DNA from 2 places in the Streptosporangium sp. NPDC002607 genome. Region 1 is predicted to be linked to the other one. Evidence: riboswitches for the same ligand, from Rfam matches in the RefSeq annotation. Region 1 holds a riboswitch; the other holds the start of a gene.

What was found. Region 1 has a riboswitch for cobalamin ahead of ACWD3H_RS13285 (CbtB domain-containing protein). Riboswitches for the same ligand answer to the same signal wherever they lie in the genome.
Region 2: it holds a riboswitch for cobalamin, as region 1 does, so the genes downstream of both, ACWD3H_RS00210 ((2Fe-2S)-binding protein) here and ACWD3H_RS13285 (CbtB domain-containing protein) in region 1, are expected to answer to the same signal.

The regions. Positions count from the first base shown of each region.
Region 1 covers NZ_JBSFWD010000009.1:82,599-90,307, reverse strand. Annotated here, with positions in the region: gene ACWD3H_RS13305 (hypothetical protein) at 1-443, opposite strand, end outside; gene chrA (chromate efflux transporter) at 728-1,909, shown strand; gene cobF (precorrin-6A synthase (deacetylating)) at 1,976-2,728, shown strand; gene ACWD3H_RS13290 (leucine-rich repeat domain-containing protein) at 3,002-3,934, shown strand; adenosylcobalamin (AdoCbl) riboswitch at 4,175-4,321, shown strand; gene ACWD3H_RS13285 (CbtB domain-containing protein) at 4,325-4,513, shown strand; gene ACWD3H_RS13280 (CbtA family protein) at 4,524-5,249, shown strand; gene ACWD3H_RS13275 (VWA domain-containing protein) at 5,299-7,422, shown strand; gene cobO (cob(I)yrinic acid a,c-diamide adenosyltransferase) at 7,424-7,709, shown strand, end outside.
Region 2 covers NZ_JBSFWD010000001.1:38,297-46,005, forward strand. Annotated here, with positions in the region: gene ACWD3H_RS00175 (CoA transferase) at 1-340, shown strand, start outside; gene ACWD3H_RS00180 (alpha/beta fold hydrolase) at 367-1,290, shown strand; gene ACWD3H_RS00185 (hypothetical protein) at 1,290-1,616, shown strand; gene ACWD3H_RS00190 (hypothetical protein) at 1,706-2,395, opposite strand; gene ACWD3H_RS00195 (NUDIX hydrolase family protein) at 2,735-3,271, shown strand; gene ACWD3H_RS00200 (hypothetical protein) at 3,506-3,748, shown strand; gene ACWD3H_RS00205 (leucine-rich repeat domain-containing protein) at 3,897-4,835, opposite strand; cobalamin riboswitch at 5,074-5,251, shown strand; gene ACWD3H_RS00210 ((2Fe-2S)-binding protein) at 5,290-6,069, shown strand; gene ACWD3H_RS00215 (SAM-dependent methyltransferase) at 6,115-6,933, opposite strand; gene ACWD3H_RS00220 (hypothetical protein) at 7,062-7,301, opposite strand.

The sequences.
Region 1 (7,709 bases):
TCGGGGGTCCGCCTCCTGGCGTGGGCGGGTGAGGCCAGGGCCCTCGCCTCGCGGAAGATCACCACGGAGGCCCAGAGCAGCACCAGGCCGAGGATCGCGTGGAAGCCGAACACGATGTGGGCGAAGGTGTTGGTCTGCTCCTTGGTGGCACCGGACAGCTCGACCAACGAGAAGATCACGAAGAGCTGGCCCAGCATGACCGCCAGCGGGACGAGGCTCAGCCAGATCATCTTGCCGCCCGCGCGGGCCAGCGCGGCGACGATCGCGGTGACCAGGGAGAGCACCGGGATCACCGCGATCCCGTTGATCGCGTGCGGGGTGATGGCGCTGGAGGCACCCGGGCTCGGGGTGGGGCGCTCGAAGGCGCCGAAGGTGGAGAGGTAGAACTGGGCGATCACGGCGAGCAGCAGGAGCGCGGCGGAGCCGAGGAAGACCTTGCGCATGGAACGTTCCCTGGAGTGTCGGTCGGAGGAGGTTGACGTTCCAAGGATCACCTTCACCACTTGGCAGGCTCTTGCTGTTGTCTGCGCCACCACTTGGGGCCGGGAATCGGCAGGTCGGGCGGCTCGGGCTGGGACCATGGACGGCGCCGAGGTCAGGACCGGGAGCGTTCGCCGAGCGTCAAACGTTCACGGCCGCGGTCCCGGTGTTTCGCCGCCGTCGGCCTGGCGTTCAACGTGGTCGTGAACAATGCACGATTCGGTGCACCCCCAGCTGGAAGGCCACGATGAACGCTTCGCACGATGACACCGGCGGCGGATCCGGCGGACGGCCGGCACACGCGCTGGGCGAGGTCATCGGGGTCTTCCTGAAACTCGGCGTGATCGGATTCGGCGGCCCGGCCGCGCACACCGCGATGATGCGTGACGAACTGGTGCGCCGGCGCGGCTGGGTCTCCGATGAGCGCTTCGTCGACCTGATAGGCGCCGTCAACCTCATCCCCGGCCCCAACTCCACCGAGCTGGCCATCCACCTGGGCTATGACCGGGCTCGCTGGAAGGGTCTGATCGCCGCCGGGGTGTGCTTCATCCTGCCCGCCTTCGCCATCGTCCTCGCCCTGGCCTGGTCCTATGTCCGCTACGGCCGGACCCCTGCCGCGGAGGGGTTGCTGTACGGGATCAAACCGGTGGTGGTGGCCATCGTGGTGTGGGCCCTGGCCGGACTGCTCAGGACCGCGATCAAGGGCCGGCTGACCGCGCTCGTCGCCACGGTGGCACTGGCGCTGTACCTGCTCGGTGTCAACGAGTTGCTCGTACTGGCCGCCGGCGGGCTGGTGGTGATGGCGGCCGGCACCAGGCACGTCTGGCTGCCGCGTCGCGGTTCTCCAGGCCTGGTGCTGGTGCCGTTGCTGGTCGGGCCGCGCTTTCCCGACCCCACCGGCGGCCGGCTCACCGAGCTGTTCCTGACGTTCCTGAAGATCGGTTCGGTGCTGTACGGCAGCGGCTACGTCCTGCTGGCCTTCCTGGAGGGCGACTTCGTACGGCGGCTCGGCTGGATCACCCGCGACCAGTTGCTGGACGCGATCTCCATCGGCCAGCTCACCCCCGGGCCGGTGTTCACCACCGCCACCTTCATCGGCTACGTCATCGCCGCCCTGCCGGGGGCGGTGCTGGCCACCGTCGCCATCTTCACCCCGTCGTTCGTGCTGGTCGGCCTGCTGACCCGGCTCGTCGACCGGATCCGCGGCCGGGCCTGGTCATCGGCGTTCCTGGACGGTGTCAACGCCACCGCGCTGGCCCTGATGGCCGGTGTCACCCTGCAACTGGCCGGTGACGCGTTCGTCGACCCGCTCACCGTGACACTGGCCGTGCTCGCGCTGCTGCTGCAGTGGCGCACCAGGCTCAACACCGCCTGGTTCATCGCCGTGGCCGCCGCCATCGGCCTGGCCCGCACGCTGCTCGTCGGTTGACCGGCAGGCGTCGCCGGGGCGGCCCCCCGTGCCGAATCTCGAAACGGTACGGGCAGACTCTGTCGGGTGAAGCGAATCCTCATCATCGGCATCGGTGCCGGTGATCCCGACCATCTCACCCTCCAGGCGGTCAAGGCCATCGCCCGTACCGACGTGTTCTTCGTCCTGGACAAGGGCGAGGTCAAACACGACCTCGTCCAGCTGCGGCACGACCTCGTCGACGCGCACGCCCGCCCGCCGTACCGGATCGTCGAGGCCGGCGATCCCGAACGTGACCGGACCACTCCCGACTACGCGCCCGCGGTCGAGGACTGGCGCTCGCGCCGCGCCGACATCTGCGAGCGGTTCATCCGTGACGAGCTCGCCGAGGGGCAGACGGGTGCTTTCCTGGTGTGGGGCGATCCGGGCCTGTACGACAGCACCCTGGCCATCGTCGAGGAGATTCACCAGCGGGGCTCGGTCCGGTTCGAGCACGAGGTGATTCCCGGTGTCAGCAGCGTGTCCGCACTCACCGCCCGGCATCGGGTCAGCCTGACCCGGGTCGCCCGGCCGGTGCACGTCACCACCGGCAGACGTCTCGCCGAGGAGGGGCCCTCGGCCGACGACGTCGTCGTCATGCTGGACGCGCACTGCGCCTTCGCCGATCTGGGCGCCGACTTCGACATCTACTGGGGCGCCTACCTCGGCACCCCCGACGAGATCCTGGTCGCCGGACCGGTGCCCGAGGTCGCCGACCGCATCCGCGAGCTGCGTGCCGAGGCACGGGCACGCAAGGGCTGGATCATGGACACCTACCTGCTCCGCAGGGTCTCTCGCTGAGCACCTGTCGCGGCGGCCTCCAAAGGCCGCCGCGCTTCACTCAGGAGGCGCCGTGCCATCCGACCAGATGCAGGCATCCAGGCGGCCCAGGACATCAAGCTCACGTACACCCACGTACTACGCCACGGAAATCATCTGTCGGAGATACCAATGATCCACAAGTCAGCCTCCAGCGTCGTCGCCTAGCATGATCATCGGCCGCCGGGTCCGGCGCCCGTTCGGGGACCAGTGCGACCGAGCCTGGTCACGCCGATGATCGCGGAAAGGAGAGACGTGACGGGGGATACGAAGCTCCCAAGGGCCGCCGTGTTGCGGATCAACAAGTGCCGACGAAACGCATCGGACACACTCAAACTGGATTTCCTATTCCTGAAGGTGGTGCCTGAGCAACTGCGTGAACTAACCCACCTGAACAAGCTGCGCCTGAAATCCAACAAGTTGACTGAGATCCCTGAGTGGCTGGGCGACCTCACCAATCTCACCACCCTCGACCTGAGCGACAACCGGTTGACCCGCCTTCCCGAATCGCTGGGCGGCCTCACCAATCTCACCACCCTCGACCTGAGCGACAACGAGTTGACCCGCCTCCCTGAGTGGCTGGGCGGCCTCACCAATCTCAGCACCCTCGACCTGAGCCGCAACGAGTTGACCCGCCTTTCCGAATCGCTGGGCGGCCTCACCACCCTCTGGCTGAGCGGCAACAAGTTGATTGAGATCCCTGAGTGGCTGAGCGGCCTCACCACCCTCACCGCCCTTAACCTGGGCTATAACGAGTTGACCCAGCTCCCCGAATCACTGGGCGACCTCGCCGACCTCACCACCCTCTACCTGAGCAACAACCGGTTGACCCGCCTTCCCGAATCACTGGGCGGCCTCACCACCCTCACCACCCTCGATCTGAGTCGCAACGAGTTGACTGAGATCCCTGAGTGGCTGGGCGGCCTTACCAACCTCACCACCCTCGACCTGAACTTCAACGAGTTGACCCAGCTCCCCGAATCGCTGGGCGGCCTCACCAACCTCACCACCCTTAAACTGGGCTATAACCAGTTGACCCGCCTTCCCGAATCACTGGGCGACCTCACCAACCTCACCACGCTCTGGCTTGACGGCAACCATCCGCCGCCCACGGTCCCGGACTCCCTGCGCCATCGCGCCCAGACCTCATCGCGATGGCGCAAGCTCCTGGACGGCCTCGACTGTTAACGAGCCCGTCCTGGCAACCTCACGATCATCTCTCGAACGCGTGCTCGCGGAACTCCCCGCCGCTTCGACCACCGGTCCAACCGCTACGCGGCCCCTACGGGGTCATTCGGATTACGCCGGCCGCTCCGCTTCGTCCCGGAGCTGGGAGTGGGCGCGGTGGCCGGGTCGACGGGCGGAGGCGTAGGCGCCGCGCCGCGACGAATCACCTTCTGTTGACGGCCCACCACAAAAAGAGTTACATTGCGGACGATTTCGCGGTGGTCCGAGGGAAGTCCGGTGAGAAGCCGGTGCGGTCGCGCCACTGTATCCGGAACGTGAGTTCCGGGAGCCAGGTTACTTGGCCGCCGCGTCCTCATCTGTCGGGACGCGTCATCCCCAAGGAGGCTACTCATGCGTGAGCTGTCCGTTTCTCAGCCCGTTCCCCTCTCCCACCTGGCCCGCTGGCTCGTGGCGGTTCCGCTGCTCCTGCTGGTGGCCTACCTGGTCACCTTCGACCAGGGGGTGGTGTCGCAGGCGGGCGACTATCTGCACGAACTCATGCACGACGGGCGCCACCTGCTCGGCGTTCCCTGCCACTAGACCGCGCGCCGTGATCCGTACCCTGTTGCTCCGTGGCCTGCTCGTCGGGCTGGTCGCCGGGCTGATCGCCGCCGTGTTCGCCTACCTGCTGGGCGAGCCGAACATCGACCAGGCCATCGCGCTCGAAGAGGCCGCCGCCCACGCCCAGACCGAGGTCGGGCACTCCCACGGGGAGGAGGCACTGGTCAGCCGGTCCGGCCAGCAGGCCGGGCTCTTCCTCGCCCTGGCCCTGTACGGCATGTCCGTGGGGGGTATCTTCTCCCTCGTCTTCGCCGGGCTGCGCGGCCGGATCGGTCCCCGCTCCGACGTGGTGCTGGCCGCGACGATGGCCGCCACGGCGTTCGTCGCGATCGTGCTGGTGCCGTTCGTCAAGTACCCGGCCAACCCGCCCGCCGTCGGTGACCCGGACACCATCGGCAGCCGGACCACGCTGTACCTGGTCCTGGTCGCCATCGGCCTGCTGTCCGTGGCGGTGGGAGTGGCCTGCGCCCGTAAGGTGCCGGCCAGGCCCTGGCTCGCCGGCGCGGCCGGCTTCCTGGTCCCCGTCATCGTCACCCTGTTCGTGCTGCCGGCGGTCAACGAGGTGCCCGACGGCTTCCCCGCCCAGCTGCTGTGGGACTTCCGGCTGTCCTCCCTCGGCACGCAACTCGTGCTCTGGTCGGCCATCGGTGTCCTGTACGGCATCGCCGTCCAGCGCGCGGTCCGCCGCGACGCGCTCACGGCGGCCCCGAACTGAACGTTCGGCGGGTCGGACACGTCAGCAGGATCTCGCAGAAAGAAACCTCGTGATCGGTGCCTATCCGTTCAGTGCCGTCGTCGGTCTCGACGACCTCAAGCTCGCGCTGATACTCAACGCGGTCTCCCCACGGGTGGGCGGTGTGCTGGTCCGGGGGGAGAAGGGGACCGCCAAGTCCACGATCGTCCGCGCGCTCGCCGCACAACTCCCCGCGGTCAAGGTGATCGCCGCCTGCCGCTTCTCCTGCGACCCGGCCGAGCCGGATCCGGGCTGCCCCGACGGCCCGCACGACGCGGGCGAGAGCGGGCAGGAGCGTCCGGCCGCGCTGGTGGAGCTGCCCGTCGGCGCGTCGGAGGACCGGCTGGTCGGCGCGCTTGACATCGAGCGCGCGCTCACCGAGGGGGTCAGGGCGTTCGAGCCGGGCCTGCTCGCCGCCGCACATCGAGGTGTCCTCTACGTCGACGAGGTCAACCTGCTCCACGACCATCTCGTGGACCTGCTGCTCGACGCCGCCGCGCTCGGCACCTGCTTCGTCGAGCGAGAGTCGGTCTCGGTACGGCACGCGGCGCGGTTCCTGCTGGTCGGCACGATGAACCCGGAGGAGGGCGAGCTGCGGCCACAGCTCCTGGACCGTTTCGGGCTGACCGTCGAGGTGCGGGCGTCCAGGAATCCGGACGAGCGGGCCGAGGTGGTACGGCGCCGGCTGGCCTTCGACGCCGATCCCGCCTCCTTCGCCGCCGGGTGGGCGGGACAGGAGGCGGCCCTGGCGCGGCGGATCGCCGAGGCCAGGGAGCGGGTCAGGCAGGTCGTGCTGCCGGACGCCCGGCTGCGCCAGATCGCGGGGGTGTGCGCCGCCTTCGAGGTGGACGGGCTCCGGGCCGATCTGGTCACGGCCAACGCGGCCATCGCGCACGCGGCCTGGCGCGGCGGCGCCGAGGTCACGGCCGAGGACGTGCGTGAGGCGGCCCGTCTCTCGCTGCCGCACCGCCGCCGCCGAGACCCCTTCGACGCGCCGGGCCTTGACGAGTCACGCCTCGACGACCTCCTGGCGGAGCACGGTGGCGACGAGCCGGACGACCCGGATGGAGGGCCGAGCACCTCCGGCGGTCCGGGCGATTCGGGTGGTTCGGACGGCCCGGTGAACTCCGGGGACGGTCCCGAGACCGGCTCCGCGGAAGGTCCCGCGCGTGATGGTTCCGGTGCGGGCCCGCACGGCGGCACGGACGGCGGTGGTTCGCACGACGGTGGTTCGCACGACGGTGGTTCGCACGACGGTGGTTCCGGGACCGGCGCCGCCGATGTCCCGGGCGCCTTCGACGGGACCGGCGCCTCGCCGGACCGTCCCTCCGCCGAGCGGGTGATCGCCGCCGCCGAACCGTACCGGGTGCGCCCCTTCCAGGTCCCCGGACTGGGCGACGGCGCCTCGGGTCGGCGGTCGCGGGCCCGTACCCCCAACGGGCGGACCACCGGATCACGGGTTCCCACCGGGCGGCTCCAGCGGCCGCACCTGTCGGCGACGCTCCGCGCCGCCGCGCCGTACCAGCGCGAGCGCGGCCGCAGTGGCCCCGGCCTGCTGGTACGTGACACCGACCTGCGCGAGGCCGTCCGCGAGGGCAAGGAGGGCAACCTCGTGCTCTTCGTGGTGGACGCGAGCGGTTCCATGGCGGCCCGGCAGCGCATGCGCGAGGTCAAGGCGGCCGTGCTCAGCCTGCTGCTCGACGCCTACCAGCGGCGGGACAAGGTCGGGCTGATCACCTTCAGGGGATCCACGGCGGACCTGGTGCTGCCTCCGACCTCCTCGGTCGAGGTCGGCGCGGCGCGGCTGCGGGAGCTGCCGACCGGCGGTCGCACCCCGCTGGCGGCCGGGCTACGCCGGGCCGCCGAGGTGCTCAGGGTGGAGCGGCTGCGCGACCCCGCCAGAAGGCCGCTGCTCGTGGTGGTCACCGACGGCCGGGCCACCTCGGGGTCCGACGTGGCGGCCCCCGCCGCGCTGCTCGCCGGTACGGCGGGGGTCGTGGTCGACTGCGAGAGCGGTCCGGTGCGGCTCGCCCTGGCCCTCGACCTCGCGGCCAGGCTGGGCGCGCCCGCGGTACGGCTCGACGCGCTCGCGGCGGGCGGCGGGCTCGGCGGGCTCGTCCGTGACTACCGGACCGACTACCGGAAGGCGGTCTGAGATGCCGCAGGGCAAGCCGGACACGGTGCCCGAGGACGGGCTCACCACGCGCCAGCGCCGCAACCGGCCGCTGCTGATCGTGCACACCGGGCCGGGCAAGGGGAAGTCCACCGCCGCCTTCGGGATGGCGCTGCGCGCGTGGAACCAGGGCTGGCCGGTCGGGGTGTTCCAGTTCGTCAAGTCGGCCAAGTGGCGCATCGGCGAGGAACGGGCGCTCGTGGTGCTCGGTGAGTCCGCCGAGGGCGGCAGCGTGACCTGGCACAAGATGGGCGAGGGCTGGTCGTGGA
Region 2 (7,709 bases), on a different contig from region 1:
GTGGAGCGCGCGCGTCGACGTGGGCGACGCGGTGGACCGGCTCCGGGCGGCCGGTGTCGCCGCCGCGCGGGTGAGCCCCGCCGCCGACCTGCTGACCGACGCGCAACTCACCGCCCGCGGGTTCTGGGAGCCGGTGACACATCCGACCGCCGGAGAGTTCCTGACCGCCGGGCTGCCGTTCCGCCTCGCCAGTGTCGGCGAGCCGTGGTTCCACACTCCGGCGCCCCTGCTGGGCCAGCACAACGAGGAGATCCTCACCGGCATCCTCGGGATGGACTCCGACGAGATCCGGGTCCTGGCCGAGGAGAAGGTGATCGGTACCCGGCCGGCGGGCCTGTGAGGCGGCCCTCGGTACGCACGTTGCGGATGCACTCCTTCGCGAGCGAGTTCGAGCGGCTCACCGCGCTCACCTCGGCCGCCGGAGTCGCCCCCGCCGACGTGGTGCTCCCCGCCGAGGGTCTGGTGCGGGCCGACGACGGGGTGCGGCTGCACTACCTGGAGTGGCCAGGCCCGGCCACCGAGCCGCTGCTGCTCTTCCTGCACGGCGGCGGGTTGCACGCGCACTCCTTCGACAGTGTCGGACCGCTGCTTCGGCGACTCGGGCGCTGTGTCGCACTCGACCTGCGCGGGCACGGGGAGAGCGACTGGGCGGGGCCCGGCGGTTACGGCACCGACGCCATCGCCGCGGACCTCGACACGGTGACCGCGAGCTTCGGCGCCCGGCGGGTCGTCCTGATCGGGCACTCGATGGGCGGCATGGCGGCCCTGATCTGGGCCGCCCGGCGCCCGGCGATGCTGGCCGGGCTGGTCGTGGTCGACGTCGGCCCCGACATCGATGCCGCCTCGGGCCGGTCCGTCAACGAGCTGATCTCCCGGCGCCCGTTCTTCGCCGACCTCGACGAGGCCGACGCCTTCCTCTCCGGCGTGCTGCCGCGTACCCGGGAGGCGGCCACCTCAGGGGTGGCCCAGAACCTGACCTGGACCGACGACGGCCTGCTCACCTGGAAGCACGACACGGCACAGTTCCAACCGGAGATGGGCAGGATCGCCTCTCCGGACGAACTGCGACAGGCCGCCGCGCGGATCACCTGCCCCACCCTGGTGCTGCGCGGCGAACGCAGCCGGGTGTTCAGCGACGAAGGGGCGGCGGAACTCGCCGCGCTCATCCCCGGAGCCCGCTGGGAACGGATTCCCGACGCCGGGCACACCATCCAGACCAGCAACCCCCGCGGCCTCGCCGACGCGGTGACCCGTTTCCTACGCGATCAAGATGATGAAGGAGCCGAGTGATGGCGATCAGTCTCTGCATTCCGCCGCGGCAGGGGGAGCTGTGCGCGCCCGTCCGGTTCGACCTGACCGGCGAGCACACCTTCCTCGAACTGACCTCGCGGCACCGCGTGACGAAGGTCGAGCAGGACGAGGTGAAGGGCAGCGTCGCGGTCTGGGTCGACATCACCGACCCCGAGACCTCCCGGCCCGTCCACGTCCGGTTCAGCGTGCTCCCGCTGGGCGGCGAGGTCTCCCCGCGCAGCCGGCTGCTCGGGGAGATCGAGCGTGACGGCGAGCGGCTCGGTGTCTACGGGACGTACCTGGGGGTGGTCTCGGAGGAGAACTGACCGTCCGCCGCTCGCGGGAACGCACCGCCGCCACCGACCGCCTCGGCGAGATCGGTGGCTCCGGCATGCCCGCAGGCGTCTCCGCCGCGTCACTCGTCGGGCAGGTCCTCCGGTGGCGCGTCGTGCTGGCGCAGGCGGCGCCGGAGCAGGCCCTTCGGGCGGGTGACCTTCAGCTCCGGATGGTCGGGGTCGTAGTCGGCGATGCGATCGCGCAGCTGGCGCACGTTGCCGTACTCGAAGTGGGCGGCGCGCAGCAGGTAGTCGCCGATCGCGGTCCCGTACTGGACACGCTCCTCCTCGTCGAGGCCGAGCTCGTGGCTGCGCCTCTTGCCCCAGACGAGGTCCTTGATCTGCTCCTCCAGCTGCTCCAGCCGGTCATCGAGGATCTTGACGAGCTCGTAGGGCTCGGTGAACCTGCCGAGGTAGACCCGGAGCAGCGCGGGGTTCTTCAGCATCACCGGCTCGTCGACCGGCGGGCTTGAGACCCACTGCCGGAGCACTTCCTCACCGCGCTCCGTGGTCTGGTACAGGGTGCTCCGCCTGACCCTGCCGATCGTCACCTCGCGCTCGGTCACCAGCCCCAGGTCCCCCAGTCTCCGCAGCTCCCGGCGGATGTGGCTGATGGCGGGGGACCAGTAGAACCAGCGCAGCGTGTAGTCGCACCGGACCTTGATCTCGGCGGCGGACAGCTCCTCGTCGAGGACCGACAGGACGCCCAGAACCGTGTAGGCGGTGGCGGGGAGCGGTGCACCGATCTCTACCTCGGGCTCGTCGTCCACGGGCTCAAGTCTAGTGGCGGGCGCGGCGCCGACGGCACGTCCCCGGACTCTGTGCGGTGCGGCTCCCCGGAGGTGTTCACCTCAGATGCCCGCCCTGCCGACGACTCCACGACCGGCCTGCCACGGGCGGGACCGAACGGTTCCCGACCGGCCGGGAGCGTGATCGGACCCCGTCGGCCCTGAGCACACCGTCCGTCCTGAGCGCGCTCGCGTACGGCGGCAGGCCGTGCACGGGCTCCCGAGCGCGCACCCGCCGATCGACGTACACCGGCCGTGACTTTCGGCAGGTCGCCCGGGGCGAAACGCGTTTCCGAGCCGACCGCGAAGTACGATCGATCAATGACCGAAATGACCGAAACCACGCCCGGCTGGCTCTCTCCCGAAGAGCTGGAGTCGACCCGCGCGCGAATGCCGATCCTCTACGTCGACGCCGTGCCGGTGCGAGTCGACGAGGCCGGAGTGGTCACGCATGTCGGCCTGCTGCTGCGCATCGGAGCGGACGGGACGGTCAGCCGCGCCCTCGTCTCCGGCCGGGTGCTGCACCACGAGCGGGTCCGCGACGCGCTCATCCGCCATCTGGAGAAGGACCTCGGCCCGACGGCACTGCCCAACATCCCCGCCTCTCCGCAGCCGTTCACCATCGCCGAGTACTTCCCGACGCAGGGCGTCACGCCCTACCACGACCCCCGGCAGCACGCGGTCTCCCTCGCCTACGTCGTCCCGGTCGCGGGTGACTGCCGCCCCCGGCAGGACGCCCTCGACCTTGTCTGGTTCACTCCCGAGGAGGCCTCGTCACCGCTGGTGCAGCAGGAGATGCTCGGCGGGCAGGGCACCCTCCTGAAGCAGGCCCTCGCCTACGTCGGCCGCCTTTCCTGACCTTCCGACGCTGGAAATCCCCGCCGGCGCGAGGAGAGCGGGCTGCTGTGCCCTCGTGGGACCAGGTCCGCCGACGCCCGCCCCGGCGGTGTTGTCGCGGTGCGGACCGCGCCGCCCGGACGGCGTTCTGGTACAGCATGCGCTGGTCCCAAGCCGATTGCAGCCGCCTCCAAGACGTCTCCAAGGCGATCGAGAGATCGTCGATCACTCTCAACGACGGAAGGAGGACCTCTCATGAACAGAAAGCACAAGGCCATCGCGGTCATCGCGATGTTCTTCGCACTCGGCGGTGCGCAGGCGCTCACCGCCGGTTCCGCCTTCGCCATGCCCCCCGTGTGCAACCCCATACATGACTGTGGCGAACCTGGACAGCACACCGGAGGCGGAGGTGGCACCCCAGTGCCGCCTCCCCCGCCGCCCCCGCCCCCGCCGCCGCCGCCGCCGCCGCCGCCGAGCACACCGGGTACTCCCCGCTGAGGTCCGCCGCCCGTCTCGGGCCCATCTTCAGATCCGCTGTACCCGTGAGTTGACGCGCCTTCGACCTTTGGCAATGGGTTCTCATTGCGAAGATCGATAGGAGGTTCATGGGATGCCGCCCCGACCCGGGCGGCATCCTCCTCGAAGCTCAGCGGGTGCGGCTGGCCAGGAAGCGGCGCCATTCCGGACGGGTTCGCGCGAGTGCTCGCAGCGAGGCCGGAACCTGGGGCCTGGGGTCGTTGCGGTCCAGGCGCAGTTCGGTGAGCGCGGTCAGCTCACCCAGCCACTCCGGCAGCTCGGCCAGCCGGTTTCCCTGCAGACCGAGCTTGGTCAGGGAGGTGAGAGCCCGCATCGACTCGGGAAGAGCGGTCAGCTTGTTACTGCTCAGGCTGAGGGACCTGAGGGCGGTGAGCCTGCCGATCGACTCCGGCAGCTCGGTCAGCCCGGTGTTCCACAGGCCGAGAGAGGTGAGGGCGGTGAGGTTCCCGATCGACTCCGGCAGGCCGGTCAGCGGGACGCTTCCCATATCGAGACGCTCCAGAGCGGTCAGCTCGCCCAGCCACGGAGAGAGGTCGGCGGGCCGGCTGTATGCCAGGTCCAACCAGGTGAGGGTGGTGAGGCGGGCCATCGACGCCGGGAAGCAGGCCGGCCCGGCGTACCACATGTGGAGCCTGGCGAGCCGGGTGAGGTCGCCGATCCACTCGGGCACCTCCTCCAGGTCATGGAGGTTGCTCAGGTGGAGTTCCGTGAGGCCGGTGAGCTCGCGCATCGAGTCGGGGAGGCGGCACAGTCCGGTCACCGAGACATCGAGGCGGACCAGTCCGGTCAGCTCGCCGATCCACTCGGGCAGGGCGGTCAGCGTACGGTTGCCCCCGAGGTAGAGCTCGGTCAGCGCGGGCAGGTCGGTCAGGAACCGGGGAAGCTCGGTCAACCAGTTGGACCTCAGGCGCAGCACCCGCAGGCCGGGAAGCTCGGCCACCTCCTCGGGCACCTGGGCCAACCCGAGACCCGACAGGTCCAACGTGTCAGATCCCTCGCGCAGGTACGTGTTCATCCGCCGCCGAGCGGTCCGAAGCACGGAATCCACTGCTGCCACCCTGATTCTCTCCTTGCCGTCAACAAGATGTGATCGGCGATCACGGTAGCGATGAGGACTTGCGACCCGGTTGTGGATCATTGAACTTGTCTCGTCCTCGGGGCGCGGGGCCGCTGGTCACAGCATGATCGCGAGTTGGGCAAGGTATCGCCGGTACGCGGTGAAAAGCGCGTCGCCGGAAGCGGTGGCTTCCTTGGGCAAGCCCTCCCACCGCGAATCACGCGGGCCGTGCGACCATGACAGCGAAGGTGACGGCGGAACGAGGAAGCCGGTGTGAACCCGGCGCGGTCCCGCCACTGTGATCGGCGAGCGGACCCCGATATCGCCACTGCCCGGGTACGGGTGGGAAGGCCGGGCGAGCTTGGACCCGAGAGCCAGGAGACTCACGCCGTCGCCTCCTCAGCGAAATTGGGGCGGAACTCCCCAAGAGAGGAAGGCGGTTGCCATGCCGTGCGACTCACGCGCCGGTGCTCCGCCCGGACTGCTGCCCGCCGCCCCGGCCGTGGTCGCCGGCGCGGTCGCCGACGTCCGCTCCATCGGCGGCTACTTCGGGATCGAGACAGGCGAGGCCGAGGCCGGATGGCGGCCGTTCACCGATCTGTGGACGGATCCGGGCGTCCTGGAGGCGAGAATCCACGACATGGCCGGACGGCTGGACACCACCGAGCACCGGGTGGCCGCCTCGATCCTGTTCCAGGGCCTGGCCGCCCGCCTGTGGTCACCGTCCATCGGCGCCGTGGTCGCGCACGACCTGCTCATCGACCTGGCCCCCGATCACCTGTACTGGCGGCCGGCCCCCGACCCGCTGCCGCTGCGAGCCACCCGGCTGTCCGGCTGGGGCGTCCGCGACCCCGCGCGGATCGCCGAACCGGTCTACCGCGGCATCATGGCCGAGATGCTGGAACCGCTCGCGGAGGCGGTCCGGCGGATCGTGAAGATCGCGCCGGGGCTGTTGTGGGGCAATGCGGCCTCCGCACTGGCCGGAACCATCGGCGCCTTCATCCACCGACGGCCCGACCTCAGCACGAAGGCCGTGCGGCTGGGCCGCGAACTGCTGGACCGGGATCTCCTGCGCGGCACCGGCGAACTGACCGAGCCCGTACCCGGCCGTCCCTTCTTCGTCCGTCGCAGTTGCTGCCTGTACTACCGCCTGCCCGGCGGCGGCATGTGCGGTGACTGCGTCCTGTTGCCGGCCCGCCGGCCACAAACCCGCCGCCCTGGCTGACGCTCTTCACTTCGCGCCTTCCCAGTCCAGTTCGCCTGGAGACGGTCAGCTACGTCCGACGACGCCGAGAATGCCCGGCTTGGTGAAGTCGACGGTGATCTTCTCTCCGTACTCGTCGTACTCGGAGCGCCACGCCTCGACCGGGACGATCCCCGGCTCCAGCAGCTCCATTCCACTCAGCAGCTCGGCCAGCTGTTCCGGGCCGCGCGAGGTGAGCGCCCCCGCGCTGGTCGAGCGGTAGACCTGCTGCCCGGCCTCGTGCACCTCGGCGCTGACGTTGGCCTCGAAGGCGTGCGTGACGATCAGATGGCTACCCGGGGCCAGCCGTTCGCGGATCGTGGTGATGATGTGGGCGACCAGGGCGTCGTCGGGAATGAAGTGCAGCATCGAGATCAGCAGCACCGCGACGGGCTGGGTGAAGTCGATGGCGCTCTCGATCTGCGGGTCCCTCAGGAGCTTCTCGGGTTCCCGCATGTCGCCCTGGATGACAGAGGTGAGGTGGTTGTCCTCCAGGAGCGCACGGCCGTGCACCAGGACGATGGGGTCGTTGTCGACATAGACCACCCGGGTGTCGGGCGTGATGCGATGGGCGACCTGGTGCACGTTGTCCTGCGTCGGCAGTCCCGACCCGATGTCGAGGAACTGCCGCACGCCCTGGCGCACGAGCAGCTCGACGACTCGCGAGAGGAACGCCCGGTTCGCCCGGGTCATCTCGCGGATACCGGGCACCACCCGCATGAACTGTTCCGCGGCCGCCCGGTCGGAGGCGAAGTTGTCCTTGCCTCCGAGGTAGTAGTCGTACATTCGAGCGACACTTGGGGTGTTCGGGTCGATACCCGCTGGAACAGCCTCTTGCTCGGACATGCCCTCACCCTTCTTCGCCTCCGGAGAGGATATGGGGAATCCGCAAGATAATGGATCTTTGCCGACAAACCATGTGCGACCACCTGCCAGGGCGAGCACGACCCCCGCACGCTCCGGAGTCCTGGGGCCTACCTGTGCAGCGAACTGGAGCTGTTCTCGGTGCTCCGGTAGCTCTGGTGACCGGGCACCCAGGTCCAGGTCTCCGTGCGGTCACCGTTCCTGACCGTCAGCGTGCCCGAGGGCTCGTAGTCCTCCGACAAGGGTGACCAGGGCGGCAGGGGTTCAGGATCGGCGTACGCGACCGGCGCGGTGAGCGCCACCGCCGAGGCGGCGAGAACGGCGGTGATGAGATAACGGACAATGAACATTTTCTCCCCCAGAAGGTACAAACGGTACGGCGGGGATATTTCCTCATAAAAGGCAAAGAGAACCACGCCGATGATCAAGACTCTGACCGATTCGCATTCGGCACGGCCGCCCGCTCCGGGACCGCTTATCCCGGCGAGAACCGGCGGGTGTCCGCCGAGAGCCTGATCGTCGACGGCGGGCATCCGGTCATCCAGGTATCCCACCGGATTCCACTCAGGGCCCGGCTGCACTGGACCGATCCCACTTGGTGGGAGCTTGGCGCCCGGTATGAGCGAGCGAGGCCTCGGCCGCTCGGTCGCCCTCGGAAGCTGTGAGCCAAGGCGGCGGCGCACGAGGCGCCAAGCCTCCACCAAGGAGCGTCGGCCAGCCTGGCGGTATTCACCCGTTTGCCCCGCTCACCAGGGCGG